DNA from 2 places in the Streptomyces sp. NA02950 genome. Region 2 is predicted to be linked to the other one. Evidence: riboswitches for the same ligand, from Rfam matches in the RefSeq annotation. Region 2 holds a riboswitch; the other holds the start of a gene.
The links. Region 2 has a riboswitch for cyclic di-AMP ahead of HUT19_RS23850 (NlpC/P60 family protein). Riboswitches for the same ligand answer to the same signal wherever they lie in the genome.
Positions count from the first base shown of each region.

Region 1 (7,815 bases), 1.1 Mb from region 2:
CCCTTGCAGAACTCCGCGATGGGCGGGTGCAGATCCTCTTTTCCGTTGACCTCTTCAACGAGGGCCTTGACATCCCCGACGTGGACACGCTCCTCTTGCTGCGGCCCACGTCTAGTGCCACCGTATTCCTCCAGCAACTTGGACGTGGCCTACGCCGCACACCGGACAAGGCCGTGCTCACGGTCCTTGACTTCATCGGCCAACACCGCAAGGAATTCCGCTTCGAGGAGCAGTTCCGCGCGCTGACCAACTTCACGCGCAACCGGCTTACCGAGAATATGGAGCACGACTTCCCTCAGCTCCCCTCTGGCTGCCAGATCATCCTGGACCGCAAATCGAAGCGGCGGATCTTGGACAACATCAGGAGCCAGATCAACGTCAACGTACGGCAGTTGACCCAAGAGGTCGCTGCCTACGCCGAGCCGTGTCTTGATGCATATCTGCGAGAGAGCCGCCGAGAGTTGAAGGAGCTCTATCGTGCCAATAACTCATGGACCCGCCTCCTGAGGAGGGCCAGCCTCCTCACCGAGGAGGCACCCGAGGGCGAGGAGCAGCTCCTCAAGCGCGTGTCAGCCTTTCTCCACGTGGACGACAAACAGCGGGTACAGGCGTATCAACGCATGCTGGCCGACAATGCACCCGACTACGCCGAACTCAACGCAACGGATCAAGCGTACGCACGTATGCTCTTCTTCTCCGTCTGGCCTCTCGGTGGGGGCTTCTCCAGCTACGCGGATGGATTTGATTCCTTGCGCAAGCAGAGCGCATTCCGAAACGAGCTGCGGCAAGTTCTCGCCTACAACGCGGAACACACCGACCACTACCCCATTCCGCTCCTCGGCGAGCACAGTGGTGTCCCGCTGACCATCCACGCCTCGTACAGCCGAGAAGAGATCCTGCCCGCCCTTCGCCAGGCAGACGTCAACGGCTTCCTGCCGGGACACTTTCGTGAAGGGGTGAAGTGGTGTGAGGACATGCAAACCGATGCGCTGCTGATCACCCTGGAGAAGGACAACAAGGACTTCTCACCGCAGACCCGCTACAAGGACTACGCCATGAGCCCGGTCCGGTTCCACTGGGAGTCACAGAACCAGACGTCGGAAGCGTCCTCCACTGGACAGCGTTATCAGCATCACCAGGAGCGCGGATCACATGTCCTGCTCTTCGTCCGGCGCTACAAGAAGACAGACATAGGTGGCCCACAGCCATGGATGTTGCTCGGTCCCGCCGAGTACGAGTCTCACGAAGGCAGTAAGCCCATGGGGATCGTCTGGCGGCTACAGCATGAACTGCCCGCCGATGTCTGGACCTACTCGGCCATCGCAGCGGGGTAGCCTCCCCGTTCGCTCAACCGACCGCATTGCCCCGTGACTCGAAATACATCTGCGCTCGGTCCAATGCGGTGTCAGGGTCCTGCCCATGCGCATGGAACCAGTGGAGGAGGTCCGCGATGAGAGTGATCGCGGCCTCCTCGGCCCCTACCAGCTCCCTTCGCGTCGCTGCCGCACTGGCGCCTGCCTGGTCGTAGAGCGTAAGTACCGCATCTGCACGGTGGACTTGAGGGCTAGCGACATGGCCATCTGTGTGGCTGAGATCAGTGCCGAGCTCGCACCAGGTTGTCTTACCGGTCTCGGTCGGGATCACGCCCCATCGATCCGATACCGCTGTGACCAAGGTCAGCCCCCGACCGGACTCGGCTGTCTTAGGCACGTTCAGCAACGTGGGCAACGCACTCCTGTCGGGGTCGTGAACCTCAATACGCAGGTCAGTGCCGTTCATGACAAGAGCCAGGGTCGTCGGAGTGCCGACACCTACGTGCCTGATGACGTTGGCGACGAGTTCGGTCACGCAGATCTGTGCCGCACCGACGAGATCAGAAAGCCCCCATAACTTCAGGTGTGTTCGCACGATCCGTCGCAGTGCAGCTACTTCACCGGGTACCGCGAGGAAGGGAAGGTCCCACGCCTTCCGCGACATGCACCGTTTGATCATCATGCGCGTCAGCCCCTTGCTGTTCGACCATCACTCGATCACCGATTGCAATGAGTCGATGGCGCTTAGTTACTCCATGTGAAAGCATGGCAGCGCACATCCCCTCGTGCAATGTGCATATACGGATTCGCTCGATCGAGTGACTGACGTGGGCCCAGCCGCCCGGCAAGACTGAACGACCCTGACAACCCGAGGAGTTCGCGTGTCTGGATCACCCACCGCTCGACGACGCCGCCTGGCGATCGAGCTCAAGAAACTCCGGGAGGAGCATCGGCTCACGTGCAATCAAGTGGGCAAGGCACTGGACTGGAGTGGTTCGAAGGTCAACCGCCTCGAGACCGGTCAGGGTCGTGTACAGCCATCGGACGTGGATGCACTCTGTCGCTTCTACGGAACGTCGGATGAACTTCGCGAACTCCTCAAGGACCTCGCCAAGCAATCGAAGATGCGCGGTTGGTGGCATGCTTATGGCAATGCCATCCCCGGCTGGTTCTCGGTCTACGTAGGGCTCGAACAGGCAGCCTCGGGGCTACGAACGTACGAGTGTGAGTTCGTCCCCGGTCTGCTTCAAACGGTTGACTACGCTCGTGAACTCCACCTCGCCACGCCTCCTTCAGATGCAGACGAGGTTGAGCGCTTGATCGGCGTACGGCTGGAGCGGCAAGAATTGCTCACCAGCACCACACCGCCCGACCTGTGGGCCATCGTGCACGAAAGTGTGCTGCGACATGTGATCGGCAGCCCGAAGGTCATGCGCGGCCAGTTCGAGCTCCTCCTGAAGATGGGGGAGCTGAAGAACATCACCATCCAGGTGCTGCCGTTCGACGCTGGAAGCTACCCCGCTGCCGGAGCCTTCACCATCTTGGAGTTCCCGGAGCAGGGCGATCCCGATGTCGTGTACCGCGATGGCTTGACGGACGCTGTGTATCTGGAGTGTCCGGAAGACATTGCTCGATACACTAAGGCATTTGACAACCTCCGTGCCATGTCCTTGAGTCCTCAGCGATCGGCCGATCTGATCAGACAGGCGAAGTAGGGGCTAACGATGACTGAGATACCACCTCTCATGTGGCACAAGAGCAGCTATAGCAATGGCGCAGGAGGCAACTGCGTAGAGTCTGCGCGTCATGGGGGCGACCGGACCGCTGTGCGCGACTCCAAAGACCCTGGCGGACCCGTGCTGGCGTTTTCCGATCGTGCCTGGGGGGACTTCATTGCGGCCGTGCGGGGCCGGCGGTTGGGCTGAGGTAGCTCACCAGGGCTGTTGTCGCGTCGGCACCTGGCGCCGGAGAACTCTGCGTAGGGTCGGGCTCAGGAATCTCAATCTCGGAGTGGAGGTCGGAGATGGCTGGAGTTCCGGCGGGCGTGGTGGCCGCGGGTGGGTTGGTCGGGGGGTACGGGGTGGCCCGGTGGACCAGGAAGCGGCCCTTGGGCGGGGTGGCGTTGGCGGCGGCTGGAGCCGTGGCCGCCCGGGGGTGGCGGGAGAAGGCCGGGAACGGGACGGCGGCCGCGCTGAGCGGGATGTACCTCGCCGCCTTCGCCGGATCGCATCCCCTCGCCAAGAAGGTCGGGGCCTGGCCGTCGGTGTTCGCCGTCGCCGGTGGGGTCGCCCTCGCCTCCTGGGCTCTTGCCGATCGGCGTCCGTAGAGTTCGTAGGGTTTTCGTAGGGTTGGTGCGGTGGGCGGTCCGTATGGTCCGCCCGCCGCACTCCGTTCAGGCCGAGGCCCTCGTCAGCAGATCCAGCTCCTGCTGGGTCAGGGTGAGGTCCGCCGCTGCCAGCAGGGGCGGGAGTTGGGCGAGGGTGCGGGCGCTGGCGATCGGGGCGGCGACCGTGGGCTGGGCGGCCAGCCAGGCCAGGGCGACCGTGGCGTGCTCCGCGCCGTGGTGGGCGGCCACCTCGTCCAGGGCGGCGAGGACCTTCCTGCCGCGCTCCGTCTCCAGGTGCTCGGCCGCACGCGTGGAGCGCGGGCTGTCGACCGCGGTGCCGGGGCGGTACTTGCCGGTGAGGAAGCCGGAGGCGAGTGCGTAGTAAGGGACGGTCGCCATACCGTGGCGGGTGACCACGTCGGCCAGGTCACCCTCGAAGGTGTCGCGTGAGACCAGGTTGTAGTGGGGCTGGAGGGCGGCGTAGCGGGCCAGGCCCTCCTGGGCGGAGAAGGTCAGGAAGGAGTCGAGCCGTTCGGCACCGATGTTGGAGGCCGCGATCTCGCGGACCTTGCCCTCCCGGACCAGCGCGTCCAGGGTGGTGGCGATCTCCTCCACCGACACCGACGGGTCGTCGTAGTGGGTGTAGTAGAGGTCGATGTAGTCGGTGCGCAGCCGCCGCAGGGAGTCCTCGACACCGGACCTGATGGCGGCCGGGGAGAGCCCGCGGCGTTGCGGGGAGCCGCCGCCGACCTTGGTGGCGAGGACGATGTCGGAGCGGTTGCCGCGGGAGGCGAACCAGTTGCCGAGGACGGTCTCGGACTCGCCGCCCTGATTGCCGGGCACCCAGGCCGAGTAGACGTCGGCGGTGTCGATGAAGTTGCCGCCCGCGGCGGCGTAGGCGTCGAGCACCGTGAAGGACTCGGCCTCGTCCGCGGTCCAGCCGAAGACGTTCCCGCCGAGGGAGAGCGGGGAGACGGAGAGGTCGCCGATCCTCTGCTTGTTGTCAGCCATGCGGTGCTTCAACACCCGTATCGGGGAGCTTGTTCCGGACCCCGCGGCGGAACGAACCGGCGGCCCTGGCGTCAAGGGGGGAGAGAGCGCCAGGACCGCCGGAGTATCGGGGATACCCAGAGGATCAGGGGAGGGGTATCAGGGGTTCTGGCCGTGCTCGCGCAGCCAGGGCATCGGGTCGATCGGGGAGCCGCCGCCGGGGCGCACCTCGAGGTGGAGGTGCGGACCGGTCACATTGCCGGTGGCGCCGACGCGGCCGATCACATCGCCCGTGGTCACCTTGCCCGAGGTGACGACCATGGACGACAGGTGGCAGAACCAGAGTTCGGTGCCGTCATCGAGCTTCAGCACGATGCGGTACCCGTACGAACCGGCCCAGCCCGCCTGGGTGATGGTGCCTCCGTGCACCGCCTTGACGGGGGTGCCGGTCGGGGCGGCGAAGTCCTGGCCGGTGTGGTCGGCGGACCACATGTCACCGGCCTGACCGAAGCCCGCGGTCAGGGTGTAGGACGCGACGGGGAGGGTGTAAGAGGCGGCCAGCTTGGCGCGGCGCTCGGCCTCGGCCTTGCGTTCGGCGGCCTCCTTGGCCTTCCGCTCGGCTTCCTTCTTCGCGGCGGTGGCCGCGGCCCTCCGCTCGGCCGCATCGTCGGCTGCCTTGTCCGCGGCCTTCTGGGCGGCGGCCTTGGCGGCGGCGGTCCGCTCGTCCTCGTCCGCGGAGTTCTGCTGGTTCTCGGCCTGCTTGAGGATGCGGGCGCGCAGCGCCTCACCGGCGTCGGTGGTGCCGCTCGCCTCGTCCTGGGAGGTCAGCCCGACCTGGGAGAGGGGGGCCGCGTTCGTGGTCGCGGAACCGCCGTCGTCGTCGGCGACCAGCGAGCCGATGCCCGGGATGTCCTTGGCGTCCGGCAGCCGGTCCGCGACCTGGTCGGCGACATGGGCGAGGTCGGGCATGGATATGGGGGCCGCCGGACGGTCCTTGGCACTCGCCATCCCGCCCGCCCCGACGGCCGCGATGACACCGACGCCGAGGACGGCGCCACTGCGCGCCATCGTCCCGCCCCGCTGCTTCACCACGCGGTGCCGGCCGCGCACGGAGGCGACGGATTCCTCGGTGGGGTTCCATTCCTCCCAGGGCTCGGGGTCGAGTCCCGGGCCCGCCGGGCCGTCGGCGGCGTCCGCCGCGAACTCCCCACGGTCACCGTCGGCGGCGAAGTCCCCTTCGGTGGCGGATCCGCCACCGGACCTCATGCCTCCACTGGCATCGAAACCGGGCCCGTAGGCGGTTGCGGTGCCGAGACCGCCGCCCGATGCGCGGTATGGAGCCTCGTCCAGGACAGACCTGTTGGACGCCACGGGGGCGCACTCCTTTCCTTCCCTCTCGCCTACCGGGTTAGCTGACGGGTTCGGAGCAGGAAGGTCTCCTACGGGTCAGGTTCGACCCGATTCACCCCAAGGTGGTGGTTCCCCGGTTCCCTCGGTGCTGTTGTGGTGCGGTGATGCTGCTGCCGCTGTGCGTTATGGGATTCGGCGACGGCGCACGGTGCCGCCCTGGCGACGGCTGTGACGACCGCGCTGCGTTATCGAACGTTAATAGAGAGCGCTATGTGATTCCAAGCTGTTCCGAGGAATCGGCGCAGCTTTGCCATGAACTTAGCGACCAAGTCTGGACAGATAGGGGCGAGTCGGCCCCCTGGGAAAGGGTTGGCAAAACCCAAGAAGCGCTGATCGTGCATCAATTGTTATGCACAGAGGGAACCTACGACTACGGACCGTGGCCGGGCCCCTTCACCAGTCCCTCACCTTTGCCGCTTCCGCCGGCGTACCGCCCGTTCCCCCGGACCGATCCCGTGGAGCGGCGGCGCAGCGCGAGCAGCGCCATGTCGTCCGTCGTCCCGCCGCCCGTATGCCGCTCGACATCGGCCACCAGCGCGTCCAGCAGTTCCCCCGGGCCGCCGAAACGGTGACCGCGCAGCCGGTCCTCCGGGTCGTAGAACACGCCCTCCCGGTCGCGCGCCTCCGTCACCCCGTCCGTGAAGAGCAGCAGGGTCGCGCCCTCGGCGAACCTCAGCTCCGTCACCCGGTCCGGCCAGCCGCCCAGCTCCCCCATCCCCAGCGGCAGCGCCGATGCCTCCGGCTCCACCCGGCGCACCGCGCAGCCGTCCCCGTCGATCCGGCTGCCCCCGGCACCTCCCCCTCCCCCTTCGCCGTCCTCCAGCAGCAGGGGCGGCGGATGGCCGCGGTTGATCACCCGGAGGGTCGAATCGCCGCGCGGGATCTCGGCCAGTACGGCCGTGGTGAACCCCTCGAACCCCTCGAGGTCGGCCCGCCGCGCGCCCTCGCGCTGCAACGCCCGCTCCAGCCGCCCCGCCAGCCCCTCCAGCGTCGTCTCCTGCTCCGCCGCCTCCCGGAAGGAGCCGATGAGGATCGCGACCGTCTCCACCGCCTGGAGCCCCTTGCCGCGTACGTCGCCGACGACCAGGCGGACCCCGTGCGGGGTGTCCTGCACCGCGTACAGGTCACCGCCGATCGCGGCGTACTTCTCCGCGGCCACATAGCGCGCCGCGACGTCCAGCCCGGCCAGCCGGGCGGGCGGTACGGGCAGGACGGCGCGCTGGGCCGCCTCCGCCACACCGCGCGCCGAGGCCAGCCGCCGGTCGCTGCGGCGTACGAGGCGGTTGATGACGAGCGCGAGCGAGGTGACGGTCGCGACCGTGATGATCTCGGACAGGGCCTGGCTGGGATCCTTCGCCCCGTGCCCCTCGGCCAGCGCGACCGCGGCGGCGATGGCGAAGACCGCCGTGGTGACGGTCTCCCACAGCCGGAGGAGCGGAGCGGCGACGAGCGGGGCGGCGGCGAGGAAGGGGCCCGCCGTGTAGTTGGCCGGGGAGCCGAGGTCGAAGACGACGCCGCCGACGATCAGAAGCCCGGGGATCCAGTGCGCCAGCCGCCGGCCTGACGTCCCCTTGGACGACTCACCGGCCGACCCGGTGGCCCCGGCGGGCCCGTTCGGGACGCGGGTGTCGACGAGCATATGGAGGCGGGTCCGGGGGCGCGCACGGGACCGGGACAGGCGCGCCCAGGTCCTACCCCGCTCCGTACGGGCGCTCGTACGAGCCCCGTTCCCTCGCACCCGCACCGGTCTCTCCCGCTTTCGCTGGTCCGCAGCCG
Region 1 covers NZ_CP054916.1:4,301,040-4,308,854, forward strand. The annotation lists gene HUT19_RS18555 (DUF3427 domain-containing protein) at 1-1,334, shown strand, start outside; gene HUT19_RS18560 (ATP-binding protein) at 1,348-1,995, opposite strand; gene HUT19_RS18565 (helix-turn-helix transcriptional regulator) at 2,195-3,028, shown strand; gene HUT19_RS18570 (DUF397 domain-containing protein) at 3,038-3,238, shown strand; gene HUT19_RS18575 (hypothetical protein) at 3,337-3,639, shown strand; gene HUT19_RS18580 (aldo/keto reductase) at 3,706-4,650, opposite strand; gene HUT19_RS18585 (M23 family metallopeptidase) at 4,789-6,000, opposite strand; cyclic di-AMP (ydaO/yuaA leader) riboswitch at 6,012-6,187, opposite strand; gene HUT19_RS18590 (PP2C family protein-serine/threonine phosphatase) at 6,410-7,678, opposite strand.
Region 1: linked by a shared signal. The riboswitch ahead of HUT19_RS18585 (M23 family metallopeptidase) and the one ahead of HUT19_RS23850 (NlpC/P60 family protein) in region 2 are both predicted to bind cyclic di-AMP.

Region 2 (7,815 bases):
CGCGCCGCGCACCCGGCGCAGCGCCTTCTCCTGGCGGGTGATGCCGATGATGGTGGCGGCCTGGCGTCCGGCCGCGCGCTCGACGAGCGAGGCCCGCTGGAGGTACTCCTCGGGGGAGGAGGACAGGGCGAGCTGGAGGGTGGGGGCGACGGTACCGGCCCGGTACTGGGCGGTGGCGTACGCGCCGAGGGCGTTGCGCGCGGTGTTCAGCCGGGCGGCCCTGCGGGCGGCCTCGTCGCGGAGTTCGCCCAGCGCGCGGCGGGCCTCGTCGGCCTTCTCCCGGGCGCCGTTGTACTTGTCGGTGGCCTCCTCGGCCTCCCGCTGGTACTGGTCCACCCTGGCCTTCACCTGAGCGGTGGTCAGGTGGGGGTCGGCGTGCCCGGTGCCCTCGAGGACGGTCGCGGACACGGCGCCGGTGAGGGCGAGGAGCGCGGCCGTCCGGGCGGTGCTGCTGGCGAGCGAGCGCTTGGGCCTGCTGCGCGACTTCCTGTGCGACGCCACGGCGGCGGTACACCTTCCTGGCTGTGCGGGCGGTTCCGGTTGCTGCGTTGGTTGCGGTGGTGCGTTGTTTGCGTGGTGGCGGGGACGGGAGATGGCAGCCCGCCATGAGGCGGGGACCCTCGGTTGACGGGAGGCGGACTGCCATCTGGAGGAGGAAGCTAGGCCGGAAGACGGGGGCGGTGCGGGGCGATGCTCGGGAATGGACGGATTTCGTCATTCCTGTGCCACTGACTGATCACGGCACGCGCGGGGTGAGTGGCACTGCGTGGTGGCCGTGACCGAAGCCGTGATCAGGGCCCACCCGAGTGAAAGGTGGTGCTATGCGCGGCGCTAATGTCCGTGAGTATGGACGTACTCATCAACGCCTTTGTCGGTTTGCACATCGTCGGTATTGCCGCGCTGCTGGGCGGCTTTCTCTCCCAGATGAAGCAGATGAGTTCGGGCACCGCGCGGATGACCCCCGGAATGCTGCACGGGGCGCTGACCATGCTGGTGACCGGAGTGGCCCTGGTGGGGCTCAACGAGGCCGACGACAGCGCCGTCAACACCGTCAAGATCGGGATCAAGATGGCGCTGTTGATCGTGATCCTGGGCCTGGTCTATGTGAAGCGGGACGAGGAGAAGGTGGAGTCGGCCGCGTTCGGCGCGGTAGGTGCCCTCACCACGGTGAACATCTTCATCGCCGTGCTGTGGACCTGATCTTCCCCGGTGCTCGTGTCCCCTGTTCGATAACGGCTTGATACCGCACATCAATTCGCCCGCAACCGTTTGCACTCGCGAGCTGTCTAAAGAGCACAAGACGGCCGGAGGGAGCGGGCAATGGGGGTTGTGGGGGCGAAGAGAGGGCTCAAGGGCACCAAGGGCCCAGGGTTTCTCAAGGGGCTCGGGACAAGGGGCGTACGGCGCACGGGAGTAGCGCTGGGGCTCACGGGGATGGTGATGCCGCTAGCGGTAGCCCTCGCCACCCCGGCCCAGGCGGCATCGTCGTGCACAACGACCGCCGGGCCGTACCAGAAGCAGGTCGAGAAGTACCTCGGCCGCCCGGTGGACGGTCGGCAGTCGCGCACCGACTGCCTGGCGATCCAGAACTTCCAGATCAACCACGGCATCAGCCCGACCATCGGCTACGCCGGGCCCGTCACCTGGGGCGTGATGAGCCTGAAGAACGCGCAGAAGGCGGCGGGCCACAACCCCAACGCGGCGGGGAAGTGCCCCACCAACAAGGGCCGGATCGCCTGTGTCGACCTCACCCGCCAGCTGAGCTGGGTCCAGGACGGCTCCCGGCTGGTGTACGGACCGGTGCCGGTGCGCACCGGGCGGGACGGCTACGAGACCCGGACCGGTTCGAAGAAGATCTACTGGCGGAACATCGACCACTGGTCGACGATCTACGACGTCGCCATGCCGTACAGCCAGTTCTTCGACGGCGGCCAGGCGTTCCACTCGATCGCGGGCAGCGTGTGGTCCCCACCCGGCTCCCACGGCTGCGTCAACATGCGCTCGGCCGACGCCAAGAAGTACTGGGGCCTGCTGAGGAACGGCGACGACGTCTACGTCTACGGCCGCAAGCCCGGTACGTAAGGGCCGGCGGCCCGCGCCCGGCGTACGGCCACGCGCCCCTGCCCCGGCTGTCCGCCGGGGCAGGGGCGCGTGCCATGTGCGGGGCTGCTGGGCGGCCCGCGCCCGGCGGGCGGCACCCGGTACCGCTGGTCCGTGTGCGCGGCCCGGCCACCGCGGGCCGGGCCCGGGGCGGGTGTTGCGCGAGCCCAGCGCAGTCCGGGCATTGCTGTCACGGCGCCCGGCGCGGCGGATCGCGCGCCGGGCGCGACGGCGGGTCCGTACCAGCGTCCGTACCAGCGGGCGCCACGCCTCCTGAGCCCGGCGAGGCGGCGCCCGGTACGCCGGACGCGGGGCGCCGCCGCGGGCGTCAGGCGGGACGCACGCTGCCGTAGATCGGCATCTCGGTGATCGGCGCCTTCTTCACCGAGTCACCCGGCTTCGGCGCGTGGATCATCATCCCGTCGCCGATGTAGAGCCCGACATGGCTGATGTCGTCGTAGAAGAAGACCAGATCGCCCGGCTTGAGCTCGGACGTCGACACCCGCGTCCCCACCTTCACCTGGTCCCAGGTGGTGCGCGGCAGGGACACCCCGGCGGACTTCCAGGCCGCCTGGGTCAGCCCCGAGCAGTCGAAGGAGTTGGGGCCGGTGGCGCCCCAGACGTACGGCTTGCCGATCTGCGCCTGTGCGTAGGCGATGGCCTTCGCCGCCTTGGTGCTGTCGGAGGGGGCGGGGGTGGACGGGGTGGACGGGGTGGAGGGGGTGGACGAGCCGGAGCCGTCGTTCCCGTCCTGCTGCCGCTGACGCTCGGCCTCCGCCTTGCGCTGCTTCTCGGCCAGTTCGGCGGCCTTGCGCCGGGCCTCCTCCTGCTTCTTCTTCTCGATCGCCGCCAGCCGCGCCTTCTCCTTGGCGGTCAGGTTCGCCAGCAGCCGCCGGGCCTCGGAGAGCTTGCTCTGGACGGACTTCTTCTTCTCCTTGAGCGACTTCTGCGACGAGGTCAGCGAGGCGAGGCTCTTGGTGGCGGAGGCGCGTTCCTTCGCCGCCTTCGCCCGCTGCGTCTGGAAGTCCTCGACGGCCTTCTTCTGGTGCCCGGTGAGCCGGTCCATCAGATGCGACTGGTCGAAGACGTCCTGCGGATCGGAGGAGAAGAGCATCGCGGCGGTGCTGCTGGCCAGGCCGCCGCTGCGGTACTGGGCCGCGGCGTAGGTGCCGAGGGTCCGCCGGGCCTCGTTGAGCTTCTCGGTGCGCTTGGCGACCCTGTCCAGCAGCTTGTCGACCTTGCCGCGCTGGGTCTCGGTGCGCTCCTTGGCGGCGTTGTAGCTCTGGGTGGCGCTCTCCGCCTGGTGGTAGAGGGTGTCGACCTTCTTCTTGACCTCTTCGATCGACTGGGTGGCGGGCTTGGGATCGCCGGGCGCGGCGTTCGCCGTCTGGGAGAGCAGGGTGACCGAGGCCAGGGCGGCCGTGGTGACCCCGACGGCGGTCCGCCGGCTCTGACCGGCCAGCGTGGCCGGTATTCGGGTCCGCGGTTTGCGGTGCGACGCCAAGGGAGGCGACTCCTTCCGTGGACCGCCTACCGGGTTAGCTGTCGGGTTCGGGCGGACGGAAGGCTGCCCTACGGCCCGTCCGGGCGGCACGCGGTGTGCCGTCACCCGGGCCGATTCACCCCGGTGGAACGTGTGGGTCCCCGGCTCCGGCCACCTCGCGGCGGGTCCGGACTCGGCGGAGGCCGCCCGTGCCGACGCTGCTCGCCGACGGGTGTCCGGGCTGCCTGACGCAGGACGGTAGCCAACTCGTGGTGCTCCTGTGAAGGCTGGTGGCCGTTTTGCCCGAAACCGTTTCGTGATGTTCGCACGTACGCTGTCAGTGGCGCGGCCTAGACTCGGTGAGCGATGAGCAGCCTCTTTGACGACAGCTTCCTGGCGGACCTCGGGCCCTCGGGCGAGGAGCCCCCGCCGCCCGAGGACCACGAGGGCCCCGGGCACCACGGCCCCGGCGGTGCCGAGGACGTACCGCACCACCTCTTCAGCGAGTGGGGTCTCCCCAGGGCCGCCGGGCCCGAGGGGAAGTTCGACGCGCCCGTGCCGAGCGTGCCCCGGGAGGCGTACTACCGGGACGGCGCGGCACGGCCCGCCGTGGATCCGGCCGCCCTGCTCGAGGGGCTGAACGAGCAGCAGCGTGCCGCCGTGGAGCACACCGGCGCACCGCTGCTGATCGTCGCGGGCGCCGGATCCGGCAAGACCCGTGTGCTCACCCACCGCATCGCGTATCTGCTCGGCGCGCGCGGGGTGCACCCCGGCCAGATCCTCGCCATCACCTTCACCAACAAGGCCGCGGGCGAGATGAAGGAGCGGGTGGAGGAGCTGGTCGGGCCGCGGGCGAACGCCATGTGGGTCTCCACCTTCCACAGCGCCTGTGTGCGCATCCTGCGCCGCGAGTCCAAGAAGCTGGGCTTCACCTCGTCGTTCTCGATCTACGACGCGGCCGACTCCAAGCGGCTGATGGCGCTGGTCTGCCGGGACCTGGACCTGGACCCGAAGCGGTTCCCGCCCAAGTCCTTCAGCGCCAAGATCTCCAACCTGAAGAACGAGCTGATCGACGAGGAGACCTTCGCCGGGCAGGCGGCGGACGGTTTTGAGAAGACCCTGGCCGAGGCGTACGTCATGTACCAGTCGAGGCTGCGCGAGGCCAACGCGCTGGACTTTGACGACATCATCATGACCACGGTCAATCTGCTCCAGGCGTTCCCCGATGTCGCCGAGCACTACCGCCGCCGGTTCCGCCATGTGCTGGTCGACGAGTACCAGGACACCAACCACGCGCAGTACACCCTGGTGCGCGAGCTGGTCGGCACGGACACCGAGGAGACCGCGGCCGGTGAGCTGTGCGTGGTGGGCGACGCCGACCAGTCGATCTACGCGTTCCGCGGCGCCACCATCCGCAACATCCTCCAGTTCGAGGAGGACTACCCGGACGCGCGGACCATCCTGCTCGAGCAGAACTACCGCTCGACCCAGACCATCCTCAGCGCGGCCAACGCGGTCATCGAGCGCAATGAGAACCGCCGCCCGAAGAACCTGTGGACCGAGGCCGGTGCCGGGGCCACCATCACCGGCTATGTCGCCGACACCGAGCACGACGAGGCCCAGTTCGTCGCCGACGAGATCGACCGCCTGACGGACGCGGGCGACGCCAGGGCCGGGGACGTGGCCGTCTTCTACCGCACCAACGCCCAGTCCCGTGTCTTCGAGGAAGTCTTCATCCGGGTCGGGCTGCCCTACAAGGTCGTCGGCGGAGTGCGCTTCTACGAGCGCAAGGAGGTCCGGGACGTCCTCGCCTATCTGCGGGTGCTGGCCAACCCCGAGGACAACGTCCCGCTGCGCCGCATTCTGAACGTGCCCAAGCGCGGTATCGGCGAGCGCGCCGAGGCGATGATCGACGCGCTGGCGCTGCGCGAGAAGATCACCTTCCCGCAGGCGCTGCGCCGGGTCGACGAGGCGTACGGCATGGCCGCCCGCTCGGCGAACGCGGTGAAGCGGTTCAACACGCTGATGGAGGAGCTGCGGACCATCGTGGAGTCGGGCGCGGGCCCGGCCACCGTGCTGGAGGCGGTGCTCGAGCGCACCGGCTATCTCGCCGAGCTCCAGGCTTCCACGGACCCGCAGGACGAGACCCGGATCGAGAACCTCCAGGAGCTGGCCGCCGTGGCCCTGGAGTTCGAGCAGGACCGGGGCGAGGAGAACCCCGGCACGCTCGCCGAGTTCCTGGAGCAGGTCGCGCTGGTCGCCGACTCCGACCAGATCCCGGACGAGGACGCGGAGGGCACCGGGGTCATCACGCTGATGACGCTGCACACGGCCAAGGGCCTGGAGTTCCCGGTCGTCTTCCTCAGCGGTCTGGAGGACGGCGTCTTCCCGCACATGCGGGCGCTCGGCCAGACCAAGGAGCTGGAGGAGGAGCGGCGGCTCGCGTACGTCGGGATCACGCGGGCGCGCGAGCGGCTGTATCTGACGCGCTCCACGATGCGCAGTGCGTGGGGACAGCCCGCGTACAACCCGCCGTCCCGCTTCCTGGAGGAGATCCCCGACCAGTACGTGCAGTGGCGCCGGACCGGTCCGGCCACCCCGTCGGCGTCCATGGGCGCCCTCGCGGGCGGCTCCGGGCTCTCGGGATCCGGCTTCTCCGGCGGCGGGTCGTCGCGGTCGCGGGCGGGGGCGAGCGGTTTTGCCACCCGGCGGGCGAAGGAGCGGCCCGCGGTCTCCCTGGCCATCGGCGACCGGGTCACCCACGACACCTTCGGGCTCGGCACCGTGGTGGCGGTGAAGGGCAGCGGGGACAACGCGGAGGCCACGATCGACTTCGGGGACGAGAAGCCGAAGCGGCTGCTGCTGCGGTACGCGCCGGTCGAGAAGCTGTAGGGCGTCAGGGCGTCAGGGCGTCTTCGGGGGCGGCGGGGGGTTATGAGGAGCCGGGGGTTACGACGGGTCGAGGCCGTGGCCGCGCAGCCAGGGCAGCGGGTCGACGGCCTCCCCGCCCCCGGGGTGCACCTCGAAGTGCAGATGGGGGCCGGTGGAGTTGCCGGAGTTCCCGGAGAAGGCGATGGTGTCGCCCGCCTGGACGCTCCCGGAGCGGATCTTGGCGCTGCTGAGATGGCAGTACCAGGTCTCCGTGCCGTCCGGACCGGTCACTATGACCATGTTTCCGTAGGCGTCGTTCCACTGGGTCCGTACCGTGCCGTCGGTCGCGGACATGACGGGGGTGCCGTAGCTGACCGGGAAGTCGATACCGGTGTGCACGGACATCCAGTTGATGCCCGCCTGGCCGAAGGTGGCGCTCAGACCGTGCTGGGCGACCGGGAGCGCGAACTTGGGGCGCAGCGCCTCCTTGCGTGCGGCCGCCTCGGCCTTCCGCTTCTTTTCGGCGGCCTGGCGCTCCTTGAGGTCGATGCGCTCCTGGGTGCGGCTGGCGCGGTCCCGGAAGTCGTCGGCGCCCTCACGGACTTCGGCGAGCTGGGTGTCCAGCTTGCTGTTGACGGCGGCGGCTTCGACGGGCGGCGCGGAGTCGGGGGCGGCCTGGGTGGTCGCACCGTCCTTCTTGTCGTTGCTCATCCCGACGGAGGCGGCGGCCACCGCGCTGACGCCGAGGGCGCAGACGGAAGGGACGGCGACGGTGAGGAGCGCGGAGCGCTTGGGGCGGGAGGAGACGGTGCGGCGGCGGGCCCGGCCGTTGGCGCCGCCGTTGCCGCGGCGGGCGCCCGGCGCGGACGACGACGGGTTCGAGGGCGACGGCGGGGACAGGAGCGTCACGTCCGTCTCGGACGCGGGCTCGTGTTCGGCCGCCGCCTCGGGTTCCGGTTCCGCCGCGGGGACGCCGGGGTGGTCGTCGAGGGGCGCGTCGTACGGTGCGTCGTCCGGCGTGTGGTGCGGCGCGTTGTGCGGTGGCTCGTCGACGGTGGCAAAGGCGGTGGTGTCCCAGAACTGGGTCTGCCCGGTGTCGACGCCCGAGGTGAGGTCCGAGCGGGTGAAGGAGTCGTAGGTCTGGTAGGCGCCGGTGTCGTAGCCGGAGTTGTCGAGCGCGGCGGCGCCGAGGAGCGCGGTGGCGTCGTGGAGGGCGCTGGCGTCGTACGCCGTGCCGGAGTTGTCCCACTGTGCGGGGATCTCGACGTGGCCGGTGGCGTCCATCTGCCCCGTGAGGTCCATCTGACCGGTGGCGTCGGTGCCCCAGGCGCTGATGTCCCACTGGGCGCCGGTTTCGGCGG
Region 2 covers NZ_CP054916.1:5,436,784-5,444,598, forward strand. The annotation lists gene HUT19_RS23835 (NlpC/P60 family protein) at 1-501, opposite strand, end outside; gene HUT19_RS23840 (hypothetical protein) at 847-1,200, shown strand; gene HUT19_RS23845 (L,D-transpeptidase) at 1,435-2,082, shown strand; gene HUT19_RS23850 (NlpC/P60 family protein) at 2,429-3,604, opposite strand; cyclic di-AMP (ydaO/yuaA leader) riboswitch at 3,612-3,792, opposite strand; gene pcrA (DNA helicase PcrA) at 3,950-6,475, shown strand; gene HUT19_RS23860 (M23 family metallopeptidase) at 6,533-7,815, opposite strand, start outside.